DNA from 3 places in the Ochrobactrum sp. PL_is483 genome. Region 1 is predicted to be linked to each of the others. Evidence: predicted binding sites of a transcription regulator. Region 1 holds the regulator's gene; each other region holds the start of a gene.

What was found. The regulator PhoB, encoded in region 1, activates phosphate uptake and scavenging genes when phosphate is short. The targets are predictions, from matches to a motif close to TGTCATNNANCTGTCAT.
Region 2: a site for PhoB is predicted at 3,124-3,140, ahead of AC0TNJ_RS15135 (LTA synthase family protein). Genes of this name have one in related genera too.
Region 3: a site for PhoB is predicted at 3,095-3,111, ahead of AC0TNJ_RS17270 (BtaA family protein). Genes of this name have one in related genera too.

What each region holds. Positions count from the first base shown of each region.
Region 1 covers NZ_JBVPGS010000037.1:17,486-27,595, forward strand. The annotation lists gene pstA (phosphate ABC transporter permease PstA) at 1-640, shown strand, start outside; gene pstB (phosphate ABC transporter ATP-binding protein PstB) at 705-1,478, shown strand; gene phoU (phosphate signaling complex protein PhoU) at 1,540-2,262, shown strand; gene phoB (phosphate regulon transcriptional regulator PhoB) at 2,379-3,065, shown strand; gene AC0TNJ_RS13830 (cell wall hydrolase) at 3,709-4,656, shown strand; gene AC0TNJ_RS13835 (hypothetical protein) at 4,756-5,010, opposite strand; gene AC0TNJ_RS13840 (aminopeptidase) at 5,136-6,389, shown strand; gene dps (DNA starvation/stationary phase protection protein Dps) at 6,437-6,934, opposite strand; gene tsaB (tRNA (adenosine(37)-N6)-threonylcarbamoyltransferase complex dimerization subunit type 1 TsaB) at 7,225-7,914, shown strand; gene rimI (ribosomal protein S18-alanine N-acetyltransferase) at 7,918-8,418, shown strand; gene olsA (lyso-ornithine lipid O-acyltransferase) at 8,415-9,218, shown strand; gene miaB (tRNA (N6-isopentenyl adenosine(37)-C2)-methylthiotransferase MiaB) at 9,274-10,110, shown strand, end outside.
Region 2 covers NZ_JBVPGS010000037.1:299,413-309,522, reverse strand. The annotation lists gene AC0TNJ_RS15145 (aldehyde dehydrogenase family protein) at 1-584, opposite strand, end outside; gene AC0TNJ_RS15140 (ABC transporter ATP-binding protein) at 1,109-2,914, shown strand; gene AC0TNJ_RS15135 (LTA synthase family protein) at 3,173-5,083, shown strand; gene AC0TNJ_RS15130 (LacI family DNA-binding transcriptional regulator) at 5,080-6,102, opposite strand; gene AC0TNJ_RS15125 (DUF779 domain-containing protein) at 6,224-6,613, opposite strand; gene AC0TNJ_RS15120 (heme-binding protein) at 6,737-7,582, shown strand; gene adh (aldehyde dehydrogenase) at 7,881-9,398, opposite strand; gene AC0TNJ_RS15110 (GAF domain-containing protein) at 9,550-10,110, opposite strand, start outside.
Region 3 covers NZ_JBVPGS010000039.1:57,377-67,486, forward strand. The annotation lists gene AC0TNJ_RS17255 (lytic murein transglycosylase) at 1-68, opposite strand, end outside; gene AC0TNJ_RS17260 (glycoside hydrolase family 25 protein) at 188-1,021, opposite strand; gene AC0TNJ_RS17265 (class I SAM-dependent methyltransferase) at 1,107-1,799, opposite strand; gene AC0TNJ_RS17270 (BtaA family protein) at 1,801-3,036, opposite strand; gene AC0TNJ_RS17275 (hypothetical protein) at 3,388-3,588, shown strand; partial or broken gene AC0TNJ_RS17280 (hypothetical protein) at 3,721-4,139, shown strand; gene AC0TNJ_RS17285 (J domain-containing protein) at 4,300-5,010, shown strand; gene AC0TNJ_RS17290 (N-acetylmuramoyl-L-alanine amidase) at 5,007-5,813, shown strand; gene AC0TNJ_RS17295 (transglycosylase SLT domain-containing protein) at 6,131-6,772, shown strand; RNA gene rnpB (RNase P RNA component class A) at 6,927-7,354, shown strand; gene AC0TNJ_RS17305 (SDR family oxidoreductase) at 7,456-8,205, shown strand; gene AC0TNJ_RS17310 (Nramp family divalent metal transporter) at 8,255-9,625, opposite strand; gene rsmH (16S rRNA (cytosine(1402)-N(4))-methyltransferase RsmH) at 10,092-10,110, shown strand, end outside.

The DNA of each region.
Region 1 (10,110 bases):
GATGCTTATCGTTCTCGGCCTCTCGCTGCCTATCGGCGTTGCTGCTTCGATCTATCTGGAGGAGTTCGCCAAGAAGAACCGGTTCACCGATATGATCGAGGTGAACATCAACAATCTGGCGGCCGTGCCATCCATCGTGTTCGGTCTGCTCGGACTTGCGGTTTTCATCAATTTCTTCGGCCTGCCGCGCTCTGCGTCGCTGGTCGGCGGTCTGGTGCTAACATTGATGACGCTTCCCACCATCATCATCGCAACGCGTGCCGCGCTGCGTGCCGTGCCACCTTCCATACGCTCCGCAGCTCTCGGTCTCGGCGCATCGAAGACGCAGATGGTGTTCCACCATGTCCTGCCGCTTGCCGCACCCGGCATCTTGACCGGCACGATCATCGGTCTCGCCCATGCGCTTGGTGAAACCGCGCCGCTCCTCCTGATCGGCATGGTAGCATTCGTTGCCGATGTGCCGTCGACACCGATGGATCCGGCGACCGCTTTGCCGGTGCAGATCTATATGTGGGCAAACGAAGCAGAACGTGCCTTTGTTGAACGCACGTCAGGCGCTATCATCGTCCTGCTTCTGTTTCTGGCCGTGATGAATATTGCAGCAATCATTCTGCGCCGCCGCTTCGAGCGCCGCTGGTAAACGGGAGTCGCAAGCTATGAACCTGATGACTGAACGATCTCTCGAGAAAGCCGTAGGAGAAAAAATGAACGCCAACGCCAGTTCCATAAAGATGCGGGGCGACAAGGTCTGCGTGTTTTATGGCGAGAAGCAGGCTCTGTTCGACGTCGATCTGGAAATCCAGGAAAAGATGGTCACGGCGCTGATTGGTCCCTCCGGTTGCGGCAAGTCTACCTTCCTGCGTTCACTCAACCGCATGAATGATACGATCGAAGGCTGCAAGGTCGGCGGCAAGATCACGCTCGACAACGAGGACATTTACGATCCGAAGATCGATGTCGTTGAACTGCGGGCCCGCGTCGGCATGGTGTTCCAGAAGCCGAATCCGTTCCCGAAATCGATTTATGAGAACGTCGCTTACGGCCCGCGCATCCACGGTCTTGCCCGCACCAAGGCTGATCTGGAGGAAATCGTCGTGACGAGCCTGCAGAAGGCCAGCCTGTTCGAAGAAGTGAAGGACCGCCTGCACGATGCGGGCACCGGCCTTTCAGGCGGCCAGCAGCAGCGCCTTTGCATTGCGCGCGCGATTGCGGTCAGCCCGGAAGTCATCCTCATGGACGAACCGTGCTCGGCGCTCGACCCGATCGCAACTGCGAAGGTGGAAGAGCTGATCGATGAACTGCGCCAGAACTATACGATCGTGATCGTCACGCACTCGATGCAGCAGGCCGCGCGCGTTTCGCAACGCACAGCCATGTTCCATCTTGGCAATCTGGTCGAAGTGGGCGACACGGAAACCATGTTCACCGCGCCGACCGAAAAGCGCACGCAGGACTACATCACCGGACGCTTCGGCTGATCCGGAACTGCGTTTCAACAGACAGTGCGGCTTCCCCGCAATTTTTATTACGAGGTCTACTATGCCGTCTCAGCATACCGTTCGCTCCTACGACGAGGAATTGAAGTTTCTCTCCCATAAGATCGCCGAGATGGGCGGACATGCGGAACGTATGGTCGAGCAGTCCGTCGCCGCAATCGTCAATGCGGACAATGCGCTCGCGCAGCGTGTCATCTCTGACGATCTTATCCTCGACGCCAGCGAGCGCGAGATCGACGACAAGGCCGTCATGATTATCGCCAAGCGCCAGCCCATGGCCGTGGACCTGCGCGAGATCATCGGCTCGATCCGCATCTCCGCCGATCTGGAGCGCGTCGGCGACCTGGGCAAGAACATTGCCAAGCGTGTTGCCGCCGTTTCGGAATCACGCCAGCCGGTAAAGCTTTATCGCGGTCTGGAAACGCTGGCCGAACTGGCGCTGACGCAGCTGAAGGACGTTCTCGACGCCTATGCGTCGCGTTCGGTGCAGCAGATCAATGTCGTTCGCGACCGCGACGACGAAATTGACGCCATGTACACGTCTCTGTTCCGCGAACTCTTGACTTACATGATGGAAGATCCGCGCAATATTTCCGCCTGCACGCATCTTCTGTTCTGCGCGAAGAATATCGAGCGCATCGGCGATCACGCGACCAATATCGCGGAGACTGTTTATTACATCGTGACTGGCCTGCAAATGCCGGCTGAGCGACCCAAGGAAGACCTGAGCCACGGTATTGTCGTGGATGAGGCGCGTAAACCCTGAACTGCAACCGGCCGGACTTTGGTCCGGCGGTTGAGAATGTGTGAATAGCGCGGCGGCACGCGGTCGATTGGGGGATTGTATCCACCGTCCGCCGAATTTGGATAGGGAAATACTGGATGTCACAGGCACCCAAAATCGCTGTGGTGGAAGACGAAGAGGCGCTGAGCGTTCTGCTTCGCTACAATCTTGAGGCAGAGGGCTATCAGGTCGATACGATGCTGCGCGGCGACGAGGCCGAAATCGCCTTGCGCGAGAATGTGCCGGATCTGCTTATTCTGGACTGGATGCTGCCGGGCGTATCGGGCATTGAGCTTTGCCGTCGCCTGCGCCAGTGGCCGGAAACCGAGCGCCTGCCGATCATCATGCTGACGGCGCGTGGCGAGGAGAGCGAACGCGTCCGAGGTTTAAGCGTCGGCGCCGACGATTATGTCGTAAAGCCGTTTTCAACGCCGGAGCTTCTGGCACGCGTCAAGGCAATGCTGCGCCGCTCCAATCCGAGCATCCTGTCTCATGTGCTGAAAGTGGGCGATCTTGTTCTGGACCGCCAGCAGCATCGGGTCTACCGCAAGGAAAAGGAAGTTCGTCTTGGACCGACGGAATTCCGGTTGCTCGAATATTTCATGATGTCGCCCGGCCGTGTCTTCTCGCGCAGCCAGCTTCTGGATGGCGTTTGGGGTCCCGATATCTATGTGGATGATCGCACCGTGGACGTCCATGTCGGGCGGCTTCGCAAGGCAATCAATGTCGGTCGTGCGCTTGATCCGATCCGGACCGTTCGCGGCGCCGGTTATTCTTTCGGTTGATCGACACCGTTTCGAAACTCTCAAGTACAGCTCTTGATCGGCCCGTCATGTTCATCGTGGCGGGCCGTTTCACGGGTGATAGGCCCTGGGCAATGCTGACCCGATTCGCCTCTGCCGGGTCAAAACTCGCGCCAATTAGGCGTTTTCACACGATGTTACAACTATGTTTCCAAAGTTGACGGCAACCAGCGGAACCCATGGAAAACTGAATTTTTGCAGATCATTTGAAGCAGCATGAATGTGGTCGGGAAAACTATCCAAGCAAACACGAATTAAGGCAGCGATATGGCGTGTATTGCGAGAATTTGAATCGCTTTAAATCAATGCCTTATCTGAATTCGTAACTCTCGTTAATAAATTATTAATATATTTAAATGGCTTGTAGGCATATTCGCACTCTCGATTCGGAATTCATTTTAGGCTGTCTGGCTGCTTCCTGCATCGTTGGGATTTGACGCTTCGCCTTTTTTTGGCCTAAAAATTCCAAAACCTTGAATTCGATTGAGCGACAGTAGGATGAGCGATTTTGATCTTCGTCCTCTTTGACTTGCACCGCAGTCAGACGTTCGCGCGCATCGTTTCAGATGTGTCTGCCTGAACGTATGACTGGATCAGTTAAGGGTCCTAACATGAGACTGAGCCATTGACGCGCGCCGCGAAGTGGAAATTGCCCGTTCTTATCGGGCTGGTGGTTGCGCCTTTCGTGGTGACCGGTTGCACGACGACCGGGACTTCGGGAAAAGCCAATTCGGAAAAGACGGCGGCAAGCCACGTCAAATCGGTCAATGGCGTGAAGACCTACACCTACACCGCGCGTGACAAGGAATGTCTTGAACGCGCGATGTTCTTCGAATCCAACCGTTCGAGTCCCGACGGGCTTCTGGCTGTCGGCACGGTCGTCATGAATCGTCTCGCATCGGGCCGTTATCCTGATACGATTTGCGGTGTGGTCGGTCAGAAGAACCAGTTCGCGCCCGGTGTTCTCACCCGCAAGATGAATTCCAAGGCGTTACCTGATGTTCAGGCAACTGCCGATGCAGTCCTGAAGGGGCAGCGCCATCCGAAGCTCAAGAACGCCATGTTCTTCCATACGGCGGGCCTGAAGTTCCCCTATAACAACATGCACTATGTGCTCGTCGCTGGCGGCAATTCCTTCTATGAGAAGCGCAATCGCGACGGCTCGCTCCAGAATCCGGTTCCGCAGGAACCATACAATCTTGCGCTCGCCTATTCGCCGCAATCGCCTTCCGTTCCTCAAGATCCATCCTATGACGTGACCCTGCCGCAGACGGGTCCGGTTCCGGGCGCAGCACCGACAGTTCAGGTGGCGCTCGCGGAGGCTTCTCAGGCTCAAAGCGCGGAACAGAACGGCGGCGCCGGTCCGCAGGCCCGCGGTAATCGCCTGGCGCGTCATCGCGGTGTCCCTGCAACTCAGCAGGAGAACCACATGCAAATGGCCTCCTATCAGCCGCAATTCGATACGACCGCTCCGCAGCCGACGTCGCTCGGCTATGGTCCGGCAAGCCAGAAGCAGGCCGACGCCATCGGCGCGCTTCTTCTGTCTCAGGACAGGCCGGAAGCGCCGCTATAAAAAGCTGATCTGCACTTGATCAATCAGAACGCCGGTCCTGTTTGCTTCAGGCCGGCGTTTTGATTTTGACTGATGGTCGCCGTTTTTCGCCACAAGGCGTCAGGGCCGGTATATCGGGCGATAGATCACCATCGGCGTGTCGTAGAAATCCACCCGGTTCTGCCAGGCACGCCTGTCGGCTCTGCGATCGAGGTCGAGCCGCATGAGGCAATTGGCGAAAGCATCGGTCCTGGGTTTGAAGCCATAGCTTTGGCAGGTTTGCTCGTCAGCCGCACGGCGCTGTTCGGGCGTCATCGTCACGCAGCCGGCCAGAAGGCCGGTAACGCCCAGTAAGATAAGCACTTTCTTATTCATTGCTTTCTGCTTTCTTCAGCAACTGACCGCGTGAATACTATAGCGGAAAGGCAGGAAAAAAGGTGGTGAATTTATGCCGTCTGATAAACTGTCGGTGATTCCATATCCAAAGAGGTCTTCCACCCATGGCTCATGAACAGCTGAACCCAGTCATCGATCCGGTGAAACTTGAACGTCTTGCGGAAGTCGCCGTTCGTGTCGGTCTGCAATTGCGCGAGGGGCAGGATCTCGTCATCACCGCGCCGGTCGTCGCATTGCCGCTGGTTCGCCTTATCGCCAAACATGCCTACAAGGCCGGAGCCGGACTGGTGACGCCATTCTTCGCGGATGACGAATTGGCTCTCGCCCGCTACGAGAACGCACCCGATGCAAGTTTCGACCGCGCGGCCAACTGGCTTTATGAAGGCATGGCGAAGGCCTATGCGGACGGTGCTGCCCGCTTGGCCATCGCCGCCGATAATCCGATGCTTCTTTCCAGTCAGGACCCGGCCAAGGTTTCACGCGCCAACCGCGCCAATTCAAAAGCCTATCAGCCGGCGCTGGAAAAGATTGCCGGTTTCGACATCAACTGGAACATTGTCTCCTATCCCAACCCGGCATGGGCAAAGCTCATGTTTCCGAACGACCCGGCGGACATCGCGACCCGCAAGCTGGCCGATGCGATCTTTGCGGCTTCGCGTGTCGACGTCGACGATCCGGTCGGCGCGTGGGCCGCGCATAATGCAGCGCTTCGCACGCGCACCCGTTTCCTGAACGGCAAGGCTTATCGCGCCCTGCATTTCAAAGGCCCGAACACTGATCTGACCGTCGGGCTTGCCGACGGCCATGAATGGCACGGCGGCGCTTCCACGGCGAAAAACGGCATTACCTGTAATCCGAACATTCCGACGGAAGAAGTGTTTACGACGCCCCACGCCCTGCGTGTCGAGGGCCATGTGACCAGCACCAAGCCTTTGTCACATCAGGGCACCCTGATCGAAAATATCGCGGTTCGCTTTGAGAGCGGACGCATTGTCGAGGCGAAGGCAAGTCGCGGTGAAGAAGTACTCAACAAGGTGCTGGATACGGATGAGGGCGCGCGTCGTCTGGGCGAAGTGGCGCTGGTGCCGCATTCCTCGCCGATCTCGCAGAGCGGGCTTTTGTTCTACAACACCCTGTTCGACGAAAATGCAGCGAGCCACATCGCGCTCGGCCAATGCTATTCCAAATGCTTTATCGACGGCGCCAAGCTGACGCCGGAACAGATCAAGGCGCAGGGCGGCAATTCGAGCCTTATCCATATCGACTGGATGATCGGCTCCGGCGAGATCGACGTGGATGGCATCAACGCGCACGGAACCCGGGAGCCGGTGATGCGCGGCGGCGAATGGGCTAACTGATCATGTAAAGGCCGGGATTTCCCGGCCTTTACACTATATCCGTTCGGTCAGTTCTTTTCCTGAACATGAGCTTCGAGGAACCACAGCGCCTTGTCGAGGCTGCGGGAAGCGGCGGTAAAAATATCCGCCGTGTCGTCATCCCCGGCATCGTCGGCATCCTTGATTGATTTGCGCAGCAAATTGGCGACATCGCCATAACGCTCGATCAATGCCAGCAGATGGTCATGAACGGCATAAATGTCGGTCGGATAGGGCTTCAATCTGGTTTCCTTCGCCACGATCTGCGTGGTGCCATAGGCTGTTCCGCCAAGCTGTACGGCACGCTCGGCAATCGTATCGACGTGTTCGTCGAGATCGCCGCGAAAACCATCGAGCATTTCATGAACGGCGATGAATTGCGGCCCCTTGAGGTTCCAGTGAGCCTGCTTGGTGATGAGGGCAAGATCGATTGTTGCGGCCAGATTTTCGTTGAGCAGGGCGATCATTGTCGTCTTCGTATTGGAAGGAAGATCGTTGCGGGTTGCATGCATCGACTTGTTGGACATTTTATCCTCACATCCTTTTGCTCGATCCGGCTTGGAGAGACTGGGAGAATGTCGCTCATGATCGTGGGCAGCTATTCCAGCACAAACGAACCCGCCAGATCCTTAGAAGGCTCGATTTGCCGGAGGAGGCCTTCGTTGACTTCAAGGCAACGCAAAACATTCCCGCACCCGGGGGAGAAATGCATGCCGGCAGTTTTTGTTCCGTGAGAAATGGCTAAAAAACGGCGCCGGTCCGGCTTCCACCAAGTTACGGCTTGTCGCAGCGCAAATTCTGATTTACCCGGTTGCGCATGAAGATACTTGCCCTCGATACTGCCGCTTCGTGGTGTTCTGTTGCCGTCTATGATTCCGATGGCGATGTGGTGCTTGCCGATGTGAGCGAAAACATTGGCAAGGGCCACGCGGAAGTATTGATGACCTATGTCGAACGCGCTTTGACGGAAGCGAGACTATCGCTCCGCGACATGGATGGGGTGGCGGTCAATATAGGGCCGGGATCGTTTACCGGCGTTCGTATCGGTGTCTCGGCGGCACGTGGTTTCGCGCTGGCGCTGGGCGTGCCAGCCATCGGGATAACAGCCTTCGAAGCGCTTGCCTCTGAAACCCGGATCGAGAGCCCGGAAAAACCGGTACTGGTCTTTCTCGACGCCCATCGCGGCGAGATTTATGCGCAATCGTTCGACGCAAAGGGGACCGCCAGCGCAGAGCCGCTGGTTCTGTCGCGGGAGGAAGCAGAGGCTCACGCAGCTTCCCAAGTGGAAAATACGGTTCTTGCTGGCTCCTCCGCTCGCTCAATCAATGAAGCAATTGGCGGCCGCTTCGCGCTGGGCCCGGTAGAGCCGACAGCAAGAATCGGCACCTATGCGCGTCTGGCAAGTTCCCGCCAGCCGGGGGATGCGCCGAAGCCGCTTTACATGCGCGGACCCGATGCAAAGCCGCAGGTCGGATTTGCGTTGCCGCGGAAGAGTGCCGGGGAATAGCCGATGATGGGCTTGCCGTTCGGCCGTTTCGGTCGCAGGGAGGTTTCGGTAGAACCATTGCGCGCCCAGGACAGTCATGCGATCCAGCGCATTCACGCCGTCGCTTTCCTTCATGGCTGGAGTTCCGACGATTTCAGGTCACTGATTGCACAGGATACGGTTTTCGGCTTCGTTGCCCGTACGGAGGGTAAACCCAATGACGCCTGTGGCTTTGTGCTGGCGCGTCTTGTGGCTGGAGAAGCGGAAATCCTCACCATCGCCGTCGCGCGCGACGTGCAGCGGCAGGGCGTCGGGCGTGCGCTGATGGATGCCGTTCTGCGCCATCTTTATCAGGAACGGGCCGAAACGCTTTTTCTCGAGGTGGACGAGGCGAATGTCGCTGCGCAGGCCCTTTATCGCCGCCTCGGCTTCCAGAAAGTCGGCGACCGTCCTGCCTATTACGAAACGCCGAACGGCCGCTCGGCAGCGCTCATTCTCCGGCGTGACCTGAAGAGGGCGCAATGATCGGCGCGATCAGGATATTTCTGGTTGTCGCGGCCATGGTTGCGCTGAGCCTGTCGCTGATCCCGTTTCAATATCTGTTTCTGAAAATGAAGAACGGGTGGAAGCGCCGTCTGCCAAACTTCTTCCACCGCGTCGTGGCGCGCCTGTTCGGCTTTCGCATCAGGACTGTTGGCCAGATGCACGAGGGCCGCCCCCTTCTCCTTGTTTCCAACCATACCTCATGGAGCGACATTGTCGTACTCTCGGCGGTGGGGCAGGTATCGTTTATTGCGAAGTCCGAGGTGCGCGGCTGGCCGGTTTTCGGCATGTTCGCCGTTCTGCAGCGCACGGTTTTCGTGGAGCGCGAGCGGCGCGGCAAGACAGGAGAGCAAACGTCGGAGATTGCACGGCGTCTGGCAACCGAGGACGCAATGGTGTTGTTCGCCGAAGGCACGACATCGGATGGCAATCGCGTTTTGCCGTTCAAGACAGCGCTTTTCGGCGCGGCGCATGCTGCGATCAAGGAAGCGAACCTATCGGAAGTCATGGTTCAGCCGGTCGCCATTGCCTATACCGGGGTTCACGGCATGGCGATGGGCCGTTATTTCCGCCCGATTGCCGCATGGCCGGGCGATGTCGAGCTGATGCCGCATCTCAAAGGTATCTTGCGGGAGGGGGCGATAGACGTCGAAGTGCGTTTCGGGGAACCTGTCGTCGTAACGGCCGGGACCGATCGCAAGGCGCTTGCTCGCACAATGGAAAACCGGGTGCGCGCGCTTTTGCAAAGTGCATTGCTGGGCCGCGATATTCCCGAAGAGTGACAGCCGTCAGATTGTCACCTTCCAAAATGGCGACAAAAGCTGTAGATAGCCGCGCATGAGCGACAATATTACCGATCTCGACCCCACGGCAGAGCGCCCCAACGCGCGCAAGGTTTTCGTAAAGACCTATGGCTGCCAGATGAATGTCTATGACAGCCAGCGCATGGCCGACAGCCTTGCCGCGGAAGGTTATGTCGCGACCGACACACCGGACGATGCCGATCTGGTCTTGCTGAACACTTGTCATATTCGCGAAAAAGCATCGGAAAAGCTCTATTCCGCGCTTGGTCGTCTGCGGAAGATGAAGGATGCGCGTGAAGCGAATGGCAAGGAATTGACCATTGGCGTCGCGGGTTGCGTCGCGCAGGCCGAGGGACAGGAAATCCTGCGCCGCGCGCCGAATGTCGATCTCGTCATCGGGCCGCAGACCTATCATCGCCTGCCCAATGCGCTTGCGCGGGTTCGCGGCGGCGAAAAGGTAGTTGAGACGGAATACGCTCTCGAAGATAAATTTGAACATCTGCCGTCGCCCAAGCGCGAGGAAACGCGCAAGCGCGGTGTCTCCGCGTTCCTGACCGTGCAGGAAGGCTGCGACAAGTTCTGTACCTTCTGCGTGGTTCCCTATACGCGCGGTTCCGAGGTTTCGCGTAACGTGAAGCAGATCGTGGCGGAGGCCGAGCGCCTTGCCGATAGCGGCGTGCGTGAACTGACCCTGCTAGGCCAGAACGTCAATGCCTGGCACGGCGCTGGCGACGATGGCCGCGAATGGGGCCTCGGCGAATTGCTGTTCCGCCTTGCGCGCATTCCAGGCATTGCGCGCCTTCGTTACACGACCAGCCACCCCCGCGACATGGACGACAGCCTGATTGCCGCCCATCGCGACCTGCGGCAA
Region 2 (10,110 bases), 280 kb from region 1:
CCCTTTGGCAGACCGGCGCGATGCAGGATATCGACAATCGCCCAGGAGCAACCCGGCACGAGGTCAGCCGGCTTGAAGACGATGGTGTTGCCGTAGCAAAGCGCTGGCGCGATTTTCCATGCCGGAATGGCGATCGGGAAATTCCATGGCGTGATGATGCCGACAACGCCGACCGGCTCCCGCGTGACCTCTACGCCGATGCCCGGACGCGCCGACGGCAGAACTTCACCGGCAAGGCGAAGGCACTCGCCTGCGAAGAAATCGAAAATCTGGCTGGCGCGGATGGTTTCACCAATACCCTCAGCCAATGTCTTGCCTTCCTCACGCGACAGGAGACGGCCAAGCTCGTCCTTGCGGGCGAGAATTTCATCGGCAGTTTTGCGCAGGATAGCGTGGCGCTCCAGAATGCCGGAACGAGACCAGGCCGGGAAAGCGGCTTTCGCGGCGGCGATCGCCGTCTTGGTGTCGTCGGCGGTCGCCCGCGCATAGGTTCCCACAACATCATTGGTGTCCGAAGGATTGATGTTGGCGATCCCGTCACCGCCGACCCATTCGCCCGCAATCAGATTTTGATGTACTGTCATGGAACTCTCCCTGTGCGCCGCAAGGCTCTGATATATCTCAGAACGACCCTTCACCCATGAGCGGCGGAATTGCAAGGCCGGAGCCGTCCTGTAACGAAAAAAGTGAAAATAAGTGGCGCCGCCCGGCCCGGAAAGGGCCGTCTTGCAAATTTGTCACAGTCAATGACCAGTTGGAAAAATTGTCATTTTGCGGCTTGGCAAATCTTTTTGCTCATTTATTGTGCACCCATCCGCAACACTGGCAAGAGGTATGAGATGCGTGTCTATTACCCATTCCCGATGGTGCCCAGTGTTCGCGCGGGCGCTTCCAAGCTTTAAGTCCTTGGCCCGCGATGCAGGCTAAGGCCTGAACGCCCTCCCTAAAAGGGCACATTCCAAAACTTCCAAATTTGCCGCAGCCATTACCGGCTGCTTGTTTTGTCTTTGTTTTCACGCATTGTCCGACGCCAAACCGCTTCGCACTTTTGCTGAAAATGCTTTTAAAGGAACCAGAATCCGCCCAAACGCGGCCTGGTATTGTAGATATGACTCGGTTTCGCATAGACTTCCGGGGACCTGCCTTCCGCAACGTCCTCGGCTACACATTCGGCCACTGGCGAAGTCAGCCCTTGCGGCTGACGCTGATGATAATCGGCATGCTGCTCGCAACAGCCGCAGATGTCTTGACCCCGCTCTATTCGGGCCGGCTGGTCGATGCGCTTTCATTGGGTAATGACGGCGCATGGGATGCAGCCATTCACGCGCTGATTGTCCTGCTTGCGCTGGGTGCGCTGGCGCTGATTACGCGCCAGCTGACCTTCTATGTCATCACGGACTTCACCTTGAAGATCATGAGCGACATGGCGGCAAGCTCGTTCCGCAAGCTGCAACGGTTTTCGACCGACTGGCACGCCAATGCCTTTGCCGGATCGACGGTCCGCAAGGTTTCGCGCGCCATGTGGGCGCTCGACCTGCTCAACGATACGCTGATCGTCGCCCTCCTGCCTTCGATCCTGATGCTGCTCGGCTCGGTCGCGCTTCTGTCGTGGTACTGGCCGCTGATGGGCTTGCTGGTCGCCATCGGCTCGGTGCTGTTCATCGTCTGCACCATCGTGATCTCGCTCGGCTTCGTCGCGCCTGCCGCGACGCTTGCCAATAGCTGGGACACGCGGATGGGCGGTGCTTTGGCCGATGCGATTTCGTGCAATGCCGTCGTCAAGGCATTCGGCGCGGAATCCCGCGAAGATGTGCGTCTTGCCAAGGTCGTGACCAAGTGGCGCGGCCGCACACGCCGCACATGGCTGATCGGCACGCTGAATGGCTTCATTCAGGGTACGAACCTTCTGGTGATGCGCGGCGTGGTCATTGCCTTTGCGCTCTATCTGTGGAGCCAGGGCAAGGCGACGGCGGGCGACATCACCTTCGTCCTGACCGCCTTCTTCATGCTGCAAGGCTATCTGCGCGATGTGGGCATGCATATCCGCAACCTGCAGCGCTCGGTCAACGACATGGAGGAACTGGTCGACATCGAAGCACAGCCTTACGGCATTGCCGACAAGCCGAATGCACCGGCGATAAAGATCGGAAATGGCGAGATCACTTTCGATCACGTCACCTTCCATTACGGCAATCACGATGCGGCTCTCTATCGCGACTTCTCGGTCAAGATCGAGGCTGGCGAGCGTGTCGGTCTGGTCGGTCATTCGGGTTCGGGCAAGACGACCTTCGTCAAGCTGATCCAGCGGCTTTACGATGTCAGCGGCGGCGCGATCCGGATTGACGGGCAGAACATCGCCGATGTCACGCAGGCATCGCTCAGGTCGCAGATCGCCATCGTGCAGCAGGAGCCGATCCTGTTTCACCGGACGCTGGCCGAGAACATCGCCTATGCCCGCCCCGGTGCGACGCAGGCGGAGATCGAGGAAGCCGCAAAGCTCGCAAGCGCGCACGACTTCATCAGCTGTCTGCCGAAGGGCTATGCAACGCTTGTCGGCGAACGCGGCGTGAAGCTGTCGGGTGGCGAGCGCCAGCGTGTGGCGATAGCGCGCGCGTTTCTGGCGGATGCACCGATCCTCATTCTGGACGAGGCTACATCGAGCCTTGATTCAGAATCGGAAGTGCTGATCCAGCAGGCGATGGAACGGCTGATGGTTGGCCGCACGACGCTTGTCATCGCACACCGGCTTTCGACGGTTCGCGCGCTCGACCGGCTGTTGGTTTTCGACAAGGGCAAGATCCTTGAAGAAGGCGATCACGACGCGCTTATCCGCAAGCCGGGCGGCATCTATCGCCGCCTGTTCGAACGGCAGGCGCTGGAACTGACCAAGGGGCTGGAAGACGTCATTTCGTAATCCGCTCCGCTAGTTGCCCCGCAATGTGGCGATGGACAGGGCCGGAGCAATCCGGCCCTGTTTTCATTTCATATTCATTTGTTTTTACGCATGTTTTTACCCCTGACCGGCGCCCGTTTTCGGCAGACACGCTCCATTCATCATCCATTCAGATCACGGCGCGTATCACTCGCGACCCAAGCGCGGGTCAAACGTGAGTTGACATTTCCATGACGGAAATGTGACACGCTTTTTGAAATTATCGGGAGTTGCGAGTACATGTCGGATGTGATGGAAAACGCAGAGACGCGTCGCTGGAGCGATGCGGCGATTTTCGGGCCCGCCCGCATGGCGTGGCCCCTGCGCTTTGCCGCAATCGCACTTGCGTCCGTCGTTCTCTCAACCCTGCTTGTCTTTGCCGTCGAATGGATCGTGCGCGGCTCGTTCACCGAAACGATGCAGTTCTTTCGCACGCCGCACAAGCCCGCATGGACGACCGTGGCGCTTTTCGTCGTCATGCTCACCGCAAGCGACGCCATTTTCGGGCGTATTCATTACGGCTTTTTCGTCATCGGCCCCATGATGCTGCTTGCCGCCACAACGGCGCGCGAAAAGAGCCTCTATCTGGGCGACCCGCTCTATCCGAGCGACTTTCTCTATGCCCGGCAGATCGTCGACCTGCTGCCGCTTCTGGTGCGCGACCGGCCATGGAGCGCTCTGGGCATCGGCCTGCTGCTCATCGCCTGCCTGGCGCTGATGGTGTCCGTTACCCTGTTCTGGTGGCGGCGCTTCGATCCCATTCCGTGGAAGGGGCGCATGCTGCGCCTTGCCTTCGCGCTGCCGCTGCTGGCCTGGTTCGCGGTCATTTCCGACTATGCGAGTTTTTCGCTGGCACGGGACCGTCTGCGCATCCTGCCCATCATGTGGGACCAGAAGGAAAATTACGCGCATAACGGCTTCACCATGGCCTTCATCCTGAATGTGCCGATGGCAACCGTCTTCGCCCCTGACGGCTATTCGCCCGAGACAATCGCCGCCATCGAACCGCCAGCACAACTGATCCCTGCCGCCTTCGACAGCAGCAAGCCCGACGTCATCATGGTGATGAGCGAATCCTTCTGGGACCCGACGCGCCTTCCGGGCGTGGCTTTCAGTGCCGACCCGATCCCGACAGTGCGCGCGGAACAGTCCGGCCATGTTTTCTCGCCGGAATTCGGCGGCATGACCGCCAATGTCGAGTTCGAAGCGCTGACCGGATTTTCCAAGGCTTTCCTGCCTTCCGGCAGCATTCCCTATCAGCAATATATTCGCCGCCCGCTGCCGTCGCTGGCAAGCTTCTTCAAGGATCAGGGCTATGCGACGCGGGCGATCCACCCCTATCGGCAGTGGTTCTGGAACCGCGGCCCCGTCTATGAAAACATGGGCTTCGACCGGTTCATGTCGGAAGAGAACATGCCGCCGCTGGAAAAGCGCGGCGCGCTGGCATCGGATGCGGCCCTGACCGACGAAATCATCCGGGAGGCTGACGCCACCGACGCGCCGTTCTTCTTCTTCGCGGTTTCCCTTCAGGGACACGGCCCCTACGAAACCAACCGTTATCCGGATTCCAGACTTGATGTGCAGACCGACGCCAGCGAGCATACGCGCCAGTCGATCCGCTCCTATTCGCAAGGCGCGATGGATGCCGATGCAAGCCTTGCGCGGCTGATGGAATGGGCGTCCAGGCGTGACCGCGAAACCATTCTGGTCTTCTTCGGCGACCATCTGCCCCCGCTCGGCCCCGTCTATGTCGAGACCGGATTCATGCCAAACCGGGTTGCAAGCCGCACGGCGCCTGCCGCCGACATGATGTTGCAGCACGAGACGCCGCTTGTCCTGTGGTCAAACAAGCGTGGCGCGGAGCGGGGCACCGGCACGATCAGCCCGGCCTTCCTGCCGCTGCATATTCTGGATATGGCCGGGATGCAGCATCCCTATTACACCGGCTTCCTGCGCCAGTTGCACGAGCAATACCGGGTTGTCGATAATCATGCGGTTTTCGACCGGTCGGAAAACGCCGGGGAAGGCTGGCAGCAACGGCCGCCCTTCCCGCCGCTGCTCCGCGATTACCAGATGCTGCAATATGACATGATCTTCGGCAGCAATTATGCGCGGGAGCGGTTCTTCCCCGCGCATCCCGCGCAGAGCTAAATCGGTGCCTTGCCGGAAGACTGGCGGATGATGAGCTTGTAGTCGATCCGCCGCGAAGCTGATGCATGGCCGGTTTCGATCTGCTTCAAAAGCATATCCGCCGCATCGCGGGTCATCTCGAAAATCGGCTGGCGGACGGTGGTGATCTGCGGCGAGACCATGCTGGCAATCGCGCTGTCATCGAAACCCACGACCGTCAGCTGGTCCGGCACCGCGATGTTTCGGTCATAGGCGACCTGCATGACGGCAGCCGCCATATCGTCATTCGACGCAAATACGGCAGTGGGCGGCTCTGCGAGCGTCAGCAGCTTTTCTCCCGCCGCAAGCCCGCTTGCAAAACTGAAGCCGCCCTGCACCTCATAATCCGGATTGCGCTCGATCCCCGCCTCCTGCAGCGCGCGCCGATAGCCAGCCAGACGCAATTCAGCCGAACGGTGCGTCGGATCGCCAATGACGATGGCGATCCGGCGGTGGCCGAGTTTCAGAAGATATTCCATCAGATCGGCGGCAGCGGCCTCGTCATCGATGGTAACGCTGTCGGTCGGGTGCACATTCACGTCGCCTGCAACGCGGGCGAAGGGCATTGCTGAGGCGCTCAATTCGGCGAGAATTTCGGGATCGTCTGACATGGGCGGGGTCACGATAATGCCGTCGAGACCGGAAGCATGCGCCGTTTCGATCAGCGCGCCGCGAATATCATCGCGATTTTCGACCGGGAAGATCAGCAGACGGTATCGTGTGTCACGCAGCCGTTCCAGCGCCCCCATCTGCAATTCGGTGACATAGCTGGCGCTCGGATTTTCGAAGAAAAGACCGATCAGGTGAGAACGGCGTTCGACAAGGTTTCGGGCCGCGGCATTGGGACGGTAACGCAGCTCGCTCCCGGCCTGCCGGACCTTTTCGCGAATGGCCTCGCGCACATTCGGTTCGTCATTATAGACACGTGAAACTGTCTTGATCGACACGCCGGCAAGGCGCGCCACATCATGTATCGTTGCTCGTTTTCCTGCTGCGGCCATGTCGGATCGTCTCCCTCCCCGCCGATCTATCCTTCTGTTTTCACGCATTATCCGACGCAAAACCGCTTCGCACTTTTGCTGGAAATGCTCTAACCGCTTCGCCGCAAAACGAAAAGAGAAATCAGGGAATTGAGCAGACCCGCGAGCGCGTCAGAAACCGGACTTCGCGCCCATTGTCGAGGGAAAACATGCCGCCGCGTCCGGGAACGACATCGATGATGAGCTCGGTGTGCTTCCAGACTTCATATTGCGGACCGCTGATATAGACCGGAGCGCCACCGACTTCTCCGAGTTTCACGTCCGTATCACCGACGATGAATTCGCCTTGCGGATAGCACATCGGCGATGATCCGTCGCAGCAACCGCCCGACTGGTGGAACATGATCGGCCCATATTCGGCCTGCAACTCGCGGATAAGATCGAGCGCCGCTGGCGTGGCGCTCACCTGCCTCCTAGCATTCCCTGAAATATCCTCAGCCATAGCCTCCTCCGTCAGGTTGCTGACTCGCATCACTTATCAGGAATAATTTATACTGTATATATTAACAATATAATCCTGTAAATACTGTCGTATATAAATTTTTAAAATAGAATATAAAACAATAAATGTATTTATAATTAAAAGGAAAGCAAAATGGACGAACTCCATCATGAACAAGCTTCGCCAATTTTTGCCGCTGCAGACGATCCCCTCGGACCTCTTGCCGACTTGCCCGGAACCTGGACCGGATTTGGTTACAATGTGATAGGACTTCCAGATTTCCACGATCGGAAATCTTTTCGTGTTTTGATCAATGCCACCTCCGAGACACTGACCTTTCAGCCAACACAAACTGTTGTAAATCGCGGAGACAGTCAGGATGACATATCTCTGGCGGGCGTGACCTACCTTCAAACAATAAACGATCAGAGCACGGGACAGCGCATCCACATCGAACCCGGCATCTGGCTGAACATACCGGCGACCACAAGTCCTCCCGGGGCGCCATCCGTCGTACGTCAGTCGAGCATACCGCACGGTACAACCCTGCTTGCACAGGGCACGTCATATACCGATGATCAAGCGCCATATATCCCTTCAGCATCACCCCTGGCGCGTCCTGTGCCGGGGGGACCTCCCCTCACAATCGGATACAATGCCCCGTATCGTGCTGGACCATTTCCCGGTGGGTATGATCCAGACGATTTGAACAAACCGCTGAAAGATGTGCTTCACCAGCAGATCAATATAGAAAAAATGGTGTGCCAGTCCAATACTGCCCTTAGCGTAAGCACGATACCCTTTGGCGGCATATCCAACATTCCGTTTCTCAGAACCAATGCAGAAGCAATTGACACGACGGCGACATTCAATATTGAACGAATGGTAACACGGAATGGAGTAAAATTTCTACAATTGCAGTACACGCAAACTGTAAATATTATATTTGGCGGTATGATATGGCCTCATATTTCCGTTGCTACTCTAACTAAAAGATAAATAAATCTTATAAATACTATCATCCAGTTCAAGTCATACGACCTGAAATTTGCCACCGGAATATTAATCCGCTTTCCGTTGCTTCATCATTCATCCGTTATATTTAGGATCATGACCGAGAGTTTCGATCTGACTGGAACAGGTCGGCGCTCTAACTATTTATTCTACCGCGCATTTTTTCCGAAAACCGTTTCACACTTTTCGGAATGCGCTCTGAGGATCAACGGCGCTCCTATTCCAGCAAAAAATCCGCGCAGGGAAACAGCTCACTGGGCTGGTTCCCTGCGCAGACAGTCACTCAAAAGAAGCCGAGCTTCTTCGGGCTATAGCTCACCAGCATGTTCTTGGTGTTCTGGTAGTGGTCCAGCATCTTCAGGTGATTTTCGCGACCGATACCCGACTGCTTGTAGCCGCCGAATGCCGCATGAGCCGGATAGGCATGGTAGCAGTTGGTCCAGACACGGCCCGCCTGAATGGCGCGACCGAAGCGATAGGCGCGCGTTCCGTCCCGCGTCCATATGCCGGCGCCCAGACCGTAGAGCGTGTCGTTGGCAATCGACAGCGCTTCCGCATCGTCCTTGAAGGTCGCAACCGAGACGACCGGCCCAAAAATTTCCTCCTGGAAAATGCGCATCTTGTTGTTGCCCTTGAACACGGTCGGCTTGACGTAATAGCCGCCAGCCAGATCGCCCGGCAGGACATTGCGCTCGCCGCCCGCCAGCACTTCCGCGCCTTCCTGACGGCCGATATCGAGATAGCTCAGGATTTTTTCCAACTGTTCGCTGGAGGCCTGCGCGCCGATCATCGTGGCCGGATCGAGCGGATCGCCCTGCACGATGGCTTCGACACGCTTCAGCGCCTTTTCCATGAACCTGTCATAGATCGATTCATGAATGAGAGCGCGGCTCGGGCAGGTGCACACCTCGCCCTGATTGAGCGCGAACATCACGAAGCCTTCAATGGCCTTGTCGAGAAAATCGTCGTCTTCGGCAGCAACATCCTTGAAGAAGATGTTGGGCGATTTGCCGCCCAGTTCCAGCGTGACCGGAATGAGGTTCTGGCTGGCATATTGCATGATCAGGCGTCCCGTCGTCGTTTCGCCGGTGAAGGCGATTTTCGCGATGCGCGGGCTCGACGCGAGCGGTTTGCCTGCCTCAAGGCCGAAGCCGTTGACGACATTGACCACGCCCGGCGGCAGCAGATCGCCGATCAGTTCCATCAGAACGAGGATGGAAGCCGGTGTCTGCTCGGCGGGCTTCAGCACCACGCAATTGCCTGCGGCAAGGGCGGGCGCAAGCTTCCACGTCGCCATGAGAATCGGGAAATTCCAAGGGATGATCTGACCGACGACGCCGAGCGGTTCATGAAAATGATAGGCGACCGTGTCGTGATCGATTTCCGAAATGCCGCCTTCCTGGGCGCGAATGACGCCTGCGAAATAGCGGAAGTGATCGACCGCCAGCGGCAGGTCGGCATTGGTGGTTTCACGGATCGGCTTGCCGTTGTCCCACGTTTCGGCAGCCGCCAGCGCAGGCAGGTTTTCCTCAATCCGGTCGGCGATGCGATTGAGAATGAGCGCGCGTTCAGCCGCACTCGTCCTGCCCCATGCATCCTTGGCGGCATGCGCTGCGTCGAGCGCCGCTTCCACATCGGCGGCATCGGAACGGGCTATTTCGCAAAGCACCTGTCCATTGACGGGCGATGTGTTGTCGAAATAGCGGCCCGATTTGGGCTCTGCCCATTTGCCGCCGATGAAGTTTCCATAGCGCTTTGCAAAGGCCGGCTTCACTGTCCGGCTGAATTCAACCTTGTTCATGACATCCTCCCAGAAACAACGCTGCTCCTACAGCGCTTCATGGTTGAGGATCGCGCGGCGGTGGGGAAGAGTCATCCCGCAGATTCAAGCTGGCAAGGTTATGTGTCGCAATATTGAGACAGTTGCGCCCGCCTATTTCAGCGTGGCTTCCTCAATGGGCGCGAATGATCTTCAGACGGTTCAGCTTGCGATGAAGCGTGGCGCGGCTGATGCCCAGAAGCCCGGCGGCAGCCGAAATATTCCCCTCGGCGCGCGCAAGAGCCCGCAGAATAACGCTCCGCTCCGATTCCGCCATATCTTCACGCGGGTCGGCATGCCAGCCAAGAAGGTCGGCGGCAGGCAACGGGCCTGCCAGTGTGTCATCGTCAAGCTCCAGCGCAAGCCGTGCGGCGCGGGTCGCCCCGACAACGAGGTCGTCCTTGTCCACGGCGATCAGCGCGCCGCCGGTACGGTCGGGGCTGGGAACCAGCATGATACGGGCATCAGGAAAAGCCTGACGGAAATTTTCAGCCTCTATGCGCCGCGCCGCGTCGATGACGGCAACCGATATAAGCTGCGCAAAAGCCTCCGTCAGATCGGCGCGGCATGAGGAGACATCGAGCGCCGCCATCAACCGCCCCTGATGGTCATGGATCGGGGCGACGGTGCAGGAAAGCCCGATATTGCGCGTATGAAAATGCTGGTCGCGATGGATCGTCAGCGCGCGCTGTTC
Region 3 (10,110 bases), on a different contig from region 1:
GCCTGTGCACTGGACATGGTTGTCGACGCGAGCAGGGCGGCTGCGATAACTGAAGCAAAAAACTTCATTGGTAACTCACACTAATGATCGGGAGCAGGCGGCTCCCTTCCGAGGATTGTTTTGCTATTGCCCCAACAAGCCTCGGAAATGAAGCAAAACTTCGTGTGAACTGCCAAACCGGGCCGTGTTAGCGGACCTTGTTGCTTTCCAGCCACTTTTTCCACGTGTTGGCATCGCCAGCGAAGACATTGATGTCTGCGTCGCCCTTGATGCCGGGAATGGAGCCGGTGCCGGTATATTGCCAGAACGTCCACGGATGCGGACCATATTTCTCGTCCGGATGACCGGCAACGGAGCGCAGCCAGAACGGATAATCCGCCATCTGCCGCAGGTCGTTGTCATCGAAGAAATCGACCGTCGTGTAGATGATCGGGCGCTTGCCGTAATGCTTTTCCAGTGCTTGCAGGAAGATGCGCATTTCCTTGCGCACGACAGCCGCGTTGGGGCGCAGCTTGCAGGTCGGCGATTGCGGGTTCCATTCCATGTCGAGAACGGGTGGAAGCGCGCCGGGGTCACGCGGCACGTTCTGAATATACCAGCGCGCCTGCTCGATGGCCGGGCGGCAGAAATAATAGAAGTGATAGGCACTGCGTGCGATGCCTGCCTGACGGGCGCCGTTCCAGTGTTCCTGAAACCGGTCATCGACGCGGTCGCCGCCTTCAGTCGCCTTGATGAAGGCAAAGGAAATGCCACTGGCGCGAACAGCGCTCCAGTCAATATTGGTCTGGTATTTGGAAACGTCCGTGCCGTGGATCGGATAGTGCCACGGCGTCTTGCCAGTCCAGTCATGCGGGTCGCGATCACCGAAACGCGGTGCCTTCACGGAGCCCGATGGCGGTGGAATCCGGGCGACCGAACCACCTGATTTCTTTACGTCGGAAAAGTCGTAGTCCACCGTCGTGCAGGCGGAAAGGAACAAAGCGCCGAGGGCGAGAATGCTGCAGCAGGCCAGACGGTTCATAGAGTGGTTCCGTGTCGCGAATCAGTCCTCTAACGGTTACGCGATCCGGAGCCGGACGTCACCAGTCTGGCGGGCAAGTTTGCCGCTAATCTATTGGAGCGGTCGGCATTGCCGAACGAATGACCGCTATCCAGGCAAAACCGCGATACAGAATGCGCTTTTCAACGGTGGCGCTGCGCTCCTGGGCGAGCTGTTCGCAAACCGCAAACAGGTCGCTGCGCGGCGTGACATGAAACCATTCCAGCCATTTGAACAGCGCTTTTCCAAACCAGCGCGGCAGGCGGGCCTGATCGCCAAAATCGACGATATGCAGTTCGCCGCCTGCATTGAGGTGCCGGATGCTTTCACGGATGACCGACTGCCATTGCGGGATCATCGACACGGCATAGGAAATGAAAATCCGGTCAAAGCCCGATTGCCCGAACAATCGCTCGGGATCGAATTGCGCGGCATCGGCACGCTCAAGCCGGACGCGGCTTTCGATACCGGCGCGCTCCGCAGCCCGGCGGGCCGTATCCAGCATTTCGGCGGAAATATCGATGCCGAACAGTTTGGCGTCTGGATAATGTTCGGCAGCTTTCACCAGATTGCGGCCTGTGCCGCAGCCAATCTCCAGAACCGTGCCGTTTTCGGGAACGGCCAGCCCCGCGACCATCGGATCGCGGCCCAGAAGGTAATATTTGCGGGTGGCATCGTAAAAGTGCCGCTGACGGCGGTAGACCCGATCCATGAGGTTGGCGTGGTCGATACCCTGAACGCTCCATGGGCTACGCAGCATGTCAGGCGTCCTTCAAGATATAGAGGTGGAAGCCGCCATAAATCGACGAGCGGTCCCGCTCATGCAGGGCGCGGGACTCGTCCGCCTGATATGCCCAGCGCCCCAGTATCTCTGGCGCCACCCGTCCGGGAAGCAGGCTCGGTTCGGCGGCGGTGCGGAAGATGACGCGGGCATTGGGCGCGGCCGTGCGGGTGATTTCGCTCCACAGCGCGTTGAGCTGCTCGTCATTCATCCAGTCCTGCGCGTCGAGCAGAATATAGCGGTCGACGGAAGCGGCGGGCTTGGCCGCGAGAAAGTCGGTATAGCTCGCGTTTTGCACCGTCATGCGATCTGCGCGGGCGCGCACCGTTTCGAAATTGCCGCGCGATAGATAAGGCGGAAGCGGCCCGGTCTCTTCATCGCCGCCATAGCCGCGCCCGAAGGCCTGCCAGGCGAAATAATTATCGGCGAGGGGAAAGCCGCAGGCGAGTTTTTCAAGGCGGCTGCGCAGAACAAGCGCCATGTCGCCATTTCCGGCGGTGGCAAGGGCGTCATATTGCTGTGGCGGTATGCCGAGCCCGAACAGGGAGGATTTGCGGGCTGTCGCCCATCGCACCATGCGTTTTTCAAAAAGCGGCGCCAGCGCTGTGTCGAAGAAGCTGCGCTGCTCTTCCATCGTGCGCGCCTTCAAGATGTCGCGCGGATCGATCCCATAGAGCCGCGCCACGCGGTGCCCCATGCCGATGAAGACGCCGAGCAAGCCGTGGCGATAGAGGTCGCGCCAGAAAATGGAAATGCGCTGGCGGCCGTTCCATTTGCGCTTTTCCCAATAGGCGCGACTTTCGCTGTCGAGATGCGGGCGGATGAAGCGCTTGTAGGCGGCAAGATTGGTCTTGTCGTCGGCCTTGCCGTAGAAGCGGTAGAAAGCGTTGTAATCGGGCAGGTTTTTGACGGCAGCGAGCTTAAGCCGGTTGAACGCGACATGCGCACGATTGAGATCCACCGCCTCGACGCGTGCCGGATCGGCGGTCAGATAGGACATGGCGTTGCACCCGCCCGAAGCGATGGTGACGATGCGGTGGCCCGGCTCGATGGCGAGCGCGGCCATATCGACTTCCGGGTCTTCCCAGATTTGCGGATAGACCAGCCCCTTGAACAGCCAGGCGAACAATCTTTCGGAAAAGCCTGCGCGCGAAAGAGCGTTGTTTTGTGTCACAGCACGTTTGAGAATTGTGCCGCCTGCTGCACTGTCAGTCATCAAGAGTTCCCCTGAACACGAATCCCGGCTTCGGTTTTGCGAAGTTAAACATCGTCCAATGACAGGCGCGTGACGAAATAATTGCGGGCTTATAAAGAGGGGAAATTGGGCTACAGCTCTGTAATACTATCGCTTTATTACGTTCGGTAAGACTATTTGAGAGAACTTTTTCGCGCTGTTGCCGTTTTTCCGTGTGAAGGTCCGACTCGACAGGACTTCTGTGTCGATAAGCGACCGTAAAGGTGATTGGCCGGCAAACCGGCCACGCACGGAGAACAGAGAGGCGTTTGGCAAGCTTGCCAGTGATGCCTGAAACCAGGCCAAGAGCCTAACCTAGGAAGGAGAGCCTAAGTGAAGAAGTTTCTGATTGCTTCTGTTGCCGCCGTATCGCTTCTCGGTCTTGCAGCTTGCAACGACAAGAAAGACGACACGACCAACGCGCCTGCACCATCCGCGCCGACAGCGCCAGCGCCTTCGAATAATGACACGACGCCAGCCCCGACCACGCCGGCACCATCGACGCCGGGTACAGGGACCGCACCTTCCAACTAAGGGTGCGAAGTTGTGACTGCTTTGCAGGCGGGTGGCGATCCGGTGTCGGATCGCCATTCGTGCTTGACGGCTTCGGCCGGTTCGGATTTGACATGAGCGTTAAGGCAACCATAGTGGGAAAAGACGCACACTCTGCGTTTTCCGTGTTTCAACGCAGGCTCGGTTCGGTTATGGCTTTTGTCATGAACCGTAACTTTCTGTTTTTCATCTCTGCGATTGTTCTTGTTGCGCTTGCCGCCTGCGGCAAGGGGAGTGACGAGACCGCTGCTACGACCAATGGCGGCGAACAGGGCGCCGCTGCCATATCGCAGCCTGCGAAACCGGCAGAAAGCACAGGCACGGAAAAAGGTCCCGATCTGGTCAAGTCGCTTCGCGAGAGTTCAGGCGTGGTAACGCCGGAAGAAAAGGCCGCTGCCATCGAACGGGCGCGCGCAAACGCGGTTGCAGCGGCTCAGTCCGTAGGGCAGACGGATGAGCAGGCACAGGCGGCAGGGGAGGCTGCGGCTGCTGTCGCACAGCGCTCTTTCAATGAGCGCGAGCCCCAGCAATAATGTGAGAGCCTGTTCCGAAATCACCATTTTCGCCGCGGCCCGCCGCTTTTTGATTCAGGCTCCAAGCCTGTGGCGCGGTATTCTTTCTAAATATTTGTTTTTTCGACTTTCGCTCGTGCGGGCGGTTTTCAGTTCATTTGGAATTCTATAGAAAAGTCCCATGTCGATTTGGGTTCGCATTGGTGAGTTTGTCACGTCCGTGGCGTCGAATGCCATTACTGGCGTTATCGAAGCCGTGCGCACCGTTTTTGAAGGCGATGCCGACACGCGCCGCCGGGTGGCATTCTCCATCGCGATGATCGCGCTTTCCGCCAAGATGGCCAAGGCCGACGGGGTCGTTACCCAGGATGAAATCCGCGCCTTTCAGGACATATTTGCCGTGCCGAAGGAAGAGACGGCGCATGTCGCGCGGCTCTACGATCTCGCCAAGCAGGATGTCGCGGGCTACGAAACCTATGCGCGTCAGCTTGCAGGATTGTGCAGCGAAGGGCAGACCGACTGCCATTTGCTGGAAGACATCCTCGACGGGCTTTTCCATATCGCCACCGCCGATGGCTATGTGCACGAAAAGGAAATGGCCTTTCTTGCAGGCGTGGCGGATATTTTCGGCTACGATGAGGTTGCTTTCGACCGCATTGCGATCAGGCATGTCCAGCGCGGCGCTGACGATCCCTACGCTATTCTGGGACTGGAGCGCGGCGTTTCCTTCGAAATGGCCCGCAAGCGTTATCGCGCGCTGGTCAAGGAGCATCACCCGGACCGGCTGGTGGCGGAAGGCTTGCCGCTCGAATTCATAACCATTGCCAACAGGCGTCTTGCGGCGATAAACGCCGCCTGGGCGAGTATCGAGAAGAATCTGGAGGCTGCATGAGCGGCGCGCGCGAAATCGAGAGCGAATTGTTGGAGGAGTTGGCGCTTGTCCAGCCCGATTTCGCCGGGGCAACGCTGGACCCGTCGCCCAATTTCGGTCCTCGCCGCGACGGCAAGGTGCCCGCCTTTCTGATCCTCCACTATACAGGTCTGGCAACCGCCGAAGAGGCGGTGCAGGTTCTGAAGTCGCCCGAGATGGAAGTTTCCGCGCATTATCTCGTCCATGAAGACGGGCGGATCGTGCAGATGGTATCGGAAAAGGCGCGGGCCTGGCATGCAGGCAAGAGCTTCTGGAAGGGCGAAACGGACATCAATTCGGCTTCCATCGGCATCGAAATCGTCAATCCGGGCAATCTGGAAGATTATCCGCCATTCAAGGATGCGCAGATCGAGGCGGTCATCCGCCTTTGCCGCGATCTATGCGAGCGCCATGCCATCAAGCCGGAGAACGTGCTGGCCCATTCGGACATTGCTCCGGCGCGCAAGACCGATCCCGGCCATAATTTTCCGTGGAAACGGCTTCATGAGGCAGGCATCGGCCATTATATCGAGCCGACGCCGATCCGGGGCGGGCGCTTTCTGGCACGCGGAGAACAGGGCCAGCCGGTCGAGGCCTTGCAGTCCATGCTCGCACTTTGCGGCTACGGAATTGCCATCACAGGTGTCTTCGATGAGGACACGGAGATCGTGATTAAGGCCTTCCAGCGCCATTTTCGGCCACAGAATGTGGACGGTGTGGCCGATGTTTCTACCATAGATACCCTCTACAGGCTGATTTTTTCCCTGCAAAATGTTACCGCCTGACGCCACGCGATCGTCCTGTTCCTCCATGGGGCGGTATTTCATATTTCTGTAATGTTTTCATAAAAATAGACCGATCCAGTCCCGTCGCAGAGGGATTGCGATGGCGGTTCGCTGTGGTCGTGCATGAATCGCTAATGTTGCAACCTGTAAGACTATTTTACTTTTGCAACCAATCTTCAGCTGCATTTGCCCGCCAATTCATTCGGCAATCCCAGCGGTCACAGGCCTGACACGGCTATATCGGGCGGGATCAAAAACAGGATCGTCTCCCCCAAGACAGGCGGTCTGACAAAAGAAACGTTCCAAGACGGTAGGTTATGAAAATTAAATTTGTTGTTGTTAGCGCCCTTGTCGGCGCGATGAGTTCGTTTGGCCTGAATCCGGCGCTGAGTGCCCCATCAACCGAACCGACCAACCTCGCAGCTCTCCTCAAGGCACGCCAGCAGAACAAGACTGCCCAGGCGGAAAAGCCAACCACAGCGCCCAAGAAGGCATCGGTCGTCAGCCGCCGTGCGGCCCCGACCATGAAGGGTTCCACCAGCAAGCGTTCGCAGTCGAAAGACACGACCGCCCGCAGCGCCAAGGGCGGCGCCTATTCCACCATCATCAACCGTTATGCATCGACCTATGGCGTGCCTTCCGCGCTTGCCCATGCGGTTGTGCGTCACGAAAGCAATTTTCAGCCGAATGTGCGCGGCAAGGCCGGTGAAATCGGTCTGATGCAGATCAAGCTCTCGACCGCACGCAGCCTCGGTTACACAGGTTCCGCCAAGGGCCTCTACGAGCCATCCACGAACATCCAGTTCGGCATGAAGTATCTTGCCATGGCGCAGAAGCTCGGCGGCGGAAGCACCTGCGGCACGATCCTGAAATACAATGCCGGCCACGGCGCAACGCGCATGAACCCGACCTCTGCGAAGTATTGCAGCTCGGTCAAGGCCTATATGCGCGCGCTCTAACAAATTTACGCCAGCGGCCGCGTAGCGTACAGGCCGTCTGACGTGAACGGGAAGCCGACGGCGGAGACGCTGTCGGCTTTTCTGTTTTGACCGTATGTATATTTTTTCCGGAATCCGGTTTCACTGTTTCGCTATCGTTGCTATATGCGCGCTGTCAGTCGGTCGGGCAGCCGCGCCTGTCATATGCCGAAAGGCCGCAGGTGAGGAAAGTCCGGGCTCCATGGAAACACGATGCCGGGTAACGCCCGGCGGGGGCGACCCCAGGGATAGTGCCACAGAAAGCAGACCGCCCCGTCTTCCGTACCGTTGCGTGACGTAACGGCAGGGGTGACGGGGTAAGGGTGAAAGGGTGGGGTAAGAGCCCACCGCGTCTGCAGCAATGCAGGCGGCACGGTAAACCCCATCGGGAGCAAAACCGAATAGGGACGGCGCGTCGGCTCGCAAGGGCCGGCAATCGGTTTCCGGATCAGCCGTCCGGGTGGGTTGCACGAGGCGGGTGGCGACATCCGTCCCAGATGAATGGCTGCCACGTCGGGCGCAAGCCCGGCCATACAGAACCCGGCTTACAGACCGGCTGACATTTTTTCTCAAGAGGCGGTTTCCATATTCCAGCGCAAGAAACGGATAGTTGCGTTGCGACCGCGCCTCTAATCGGGATCTCCACGAAATCATGGAGGTTCACTATGACCAGCTTGAAAGACAAGGTTGCAATCATTACCGGCGCATCGTCCGGGATAGGACGTGCGGCCGCATTGCTCTTCGCAAGGGAAGGCGCGTCGCTCGTGCTGAACGCGCGGGGACTTGCGGGTCTTGAGCGCGTTGCGGAAGAGATCGCGGCCTTTGGCGGACAGGCGCATTGTGTTGCAGGCGACGTGTCGGACGCACAGACCCACGCGGCGCTGGCGGCGGCAGCGAAGGATAAATTCGGCGGGCTGGATATCGCAATCAACAATGCCGGAACGGTCGGTCCCATCGCGCCGTTGGCCGAAATTGCGCCCGCCGATTGGCAAACGGTCCTGTCAGGAAACCTGACCTCGGCGTTTCTGGGCGCCAGATCGCAAATCCCATTGATGCTCGAAAGAGGCGGCGGATCGATTGTTTTCACTTCCACATTTGTCGGCACCAGCGTCGGCATCCCTGGCATGTCGGTTTACGGAACCTCGAAAGCCGCTCTCATGGGGCTGGTGAAAGGCATAACCGCCGATTATGGCGCGCGTGGCATAAGGGCAAATGCGCTTTTGCCGGGCGGCGTCGATACGCCGATGGGTGGAGACGAAAAGCAGAAGGAATGGGCGGCTGGGCTGCATGCGCTGAAGCGGATTGCGCAGCCGGAGGAAATCGCGCAGGCCGCGCTGTTTCTGGCGGGACCCATGTCGAGTTTCGTCGCGGGTTCAGCACTTTATGCCGATGGCGGCAATGCCGCTGTGAAGTAAAGAAAGGGCGGCTTCGCAATGGAAGCCGCCCTTTTGAAGTGCTTCGGCCTTAGATGGGCACGCCGGTCAGGAAGTCGTAAATCAGCTTCATGTTCAAAACGACGATGATTGCGGCGGTGATGGCGGCAAGCAGCGTTACCCAGCGCGGCGCGACCAGCGATCCCATCTTCTTTTTCTCCGCCGTGAATATGACGAGCGGAATGACCGCAAAGGGCAGTTGCAGGCTCAACACGACCTGAGACAGGATAAGCAGTTCGGTTGTTCCCCGAGAGCCGTACATGACCGTCACCACAGCAGCCGGAACGATGGCCACGAAGCGGGTGATTGCACGGCGCAGCCAAGGCTTCAGGCGAATATCGATGAAGCCTTCCATGACGATCTGTCCGGCCATGGTTGCGGTGATGGTCGAGTTGAGGCCGCAGCACAGAAGCGCAATGGCGAAAAGCGTTGGTGCGAGAGCCGACCCAAGCAGGGGGTTCAGCAGGGCGTGTGCCTTGTCCAGATCTTCGACAGTTGTATTTCCCGTGGCGTTGAAACTCGCAGCCGCCAGGATCAGGATCGACGCATTGACCAGAAGCGCGAAAGTCAGGGCAATCGTGGAATCCCACGTCGCAAAGCGGATCGCTTCGCGCTTTTCAGGCGTGGTATGGCCGTAATCGCGTGTCTGGATGATGCCCGAATGCAGATAGAGATTATGCGGCATGACTGTCGCGCCGATGATGCCAAGCGCAATATAGAGCATGTCCGGGTTGCGGATTATTTCGGTGGTAGGCGCAAAGCCTCTGATGACCTCGCCCCATTGCGGCTGCGCCATCAAAATCTGAATGAGGAAGCAGAGCGCGATCACGCCGAGAAGCGTTATGATCAGCGCCTCGACGCGGCGGAATCCCTTGTTCTGGAGATAAAGGACCAGCAGCACGTCGGCGGCTGTGATGATGACACCGATTTCAAGTGGAATGCCGAACAGCAGGTTGAGGCCGATTGCCGTGCCGATGACTTCAGCAAGGTCGGTGGCACAGATTGCAAGTTCGGCCAGAAGCCACAGCGGCCACGCGAGAAAGCGCGGATAGGCATCGCGGCAGGCCTGCGCCAGATCGCGCCCCGTCGCGACCGCAAGACGGGCGCACAGGGCTTGCAGCAACACGGCCATCAGATTGGACAGCAGAACAACGGATAGCAGCGTGTAACCGAAACGGGAGCCGCCAGCGAGCGAGGTGGCCCAGTTGCCGGGGTCCATATAGCCGACGGCTACCAGATAGCCGGGGCCGAAGAAGGACAACGCGCGACGGAACTTCGAGCCAGAACGATTGACCCTGATTGACCGGTGGACATCGGACATGGATGCCTCGCCGCGATCACGGCGCCAGCCTTCGAATGTAATTTCGCCACCGCCGGACGAATTTTCCCCATATGGAGCCATCATAAATGCCTTGATAATTTAATGCAGTTGCAAACCATTTGCATTAAATACGACAAGGACGGAGAGACGTCAACCGGGAATAGGGGAATAGGGGAATAGGGGAATAGGGGAATAGGGGAATAGGGGAATAGGGGAATAGGGGAATAGGGTGCGTGCCCCGGATGGGCGTGGCAAGAAAAATATTTGCCATGCTTTAAAATAATGGTCCTCTTCCCTTACTCCCTTACTCCCTTACTCCCTTACTCCCTTACTCCCTTACTCCCTTACTCCCTTACTCCCTCCAAAGGATAACGCTTCATTAAGCTTAATATCCGATAACTGACGAACGAATCCGTCATGCCCTCAAGTCGACGGCAAATGGGCGGAATCCAAAGGCAACACTCAGGCATGTCTCCCGAAAGCGGGAAAATGCTCTCAAGCGCAGCGCGCTTTAGATAACGGGCCGCGTACCCGGGAAAGGATCGGAATGATGGCAAGCCTCGGCG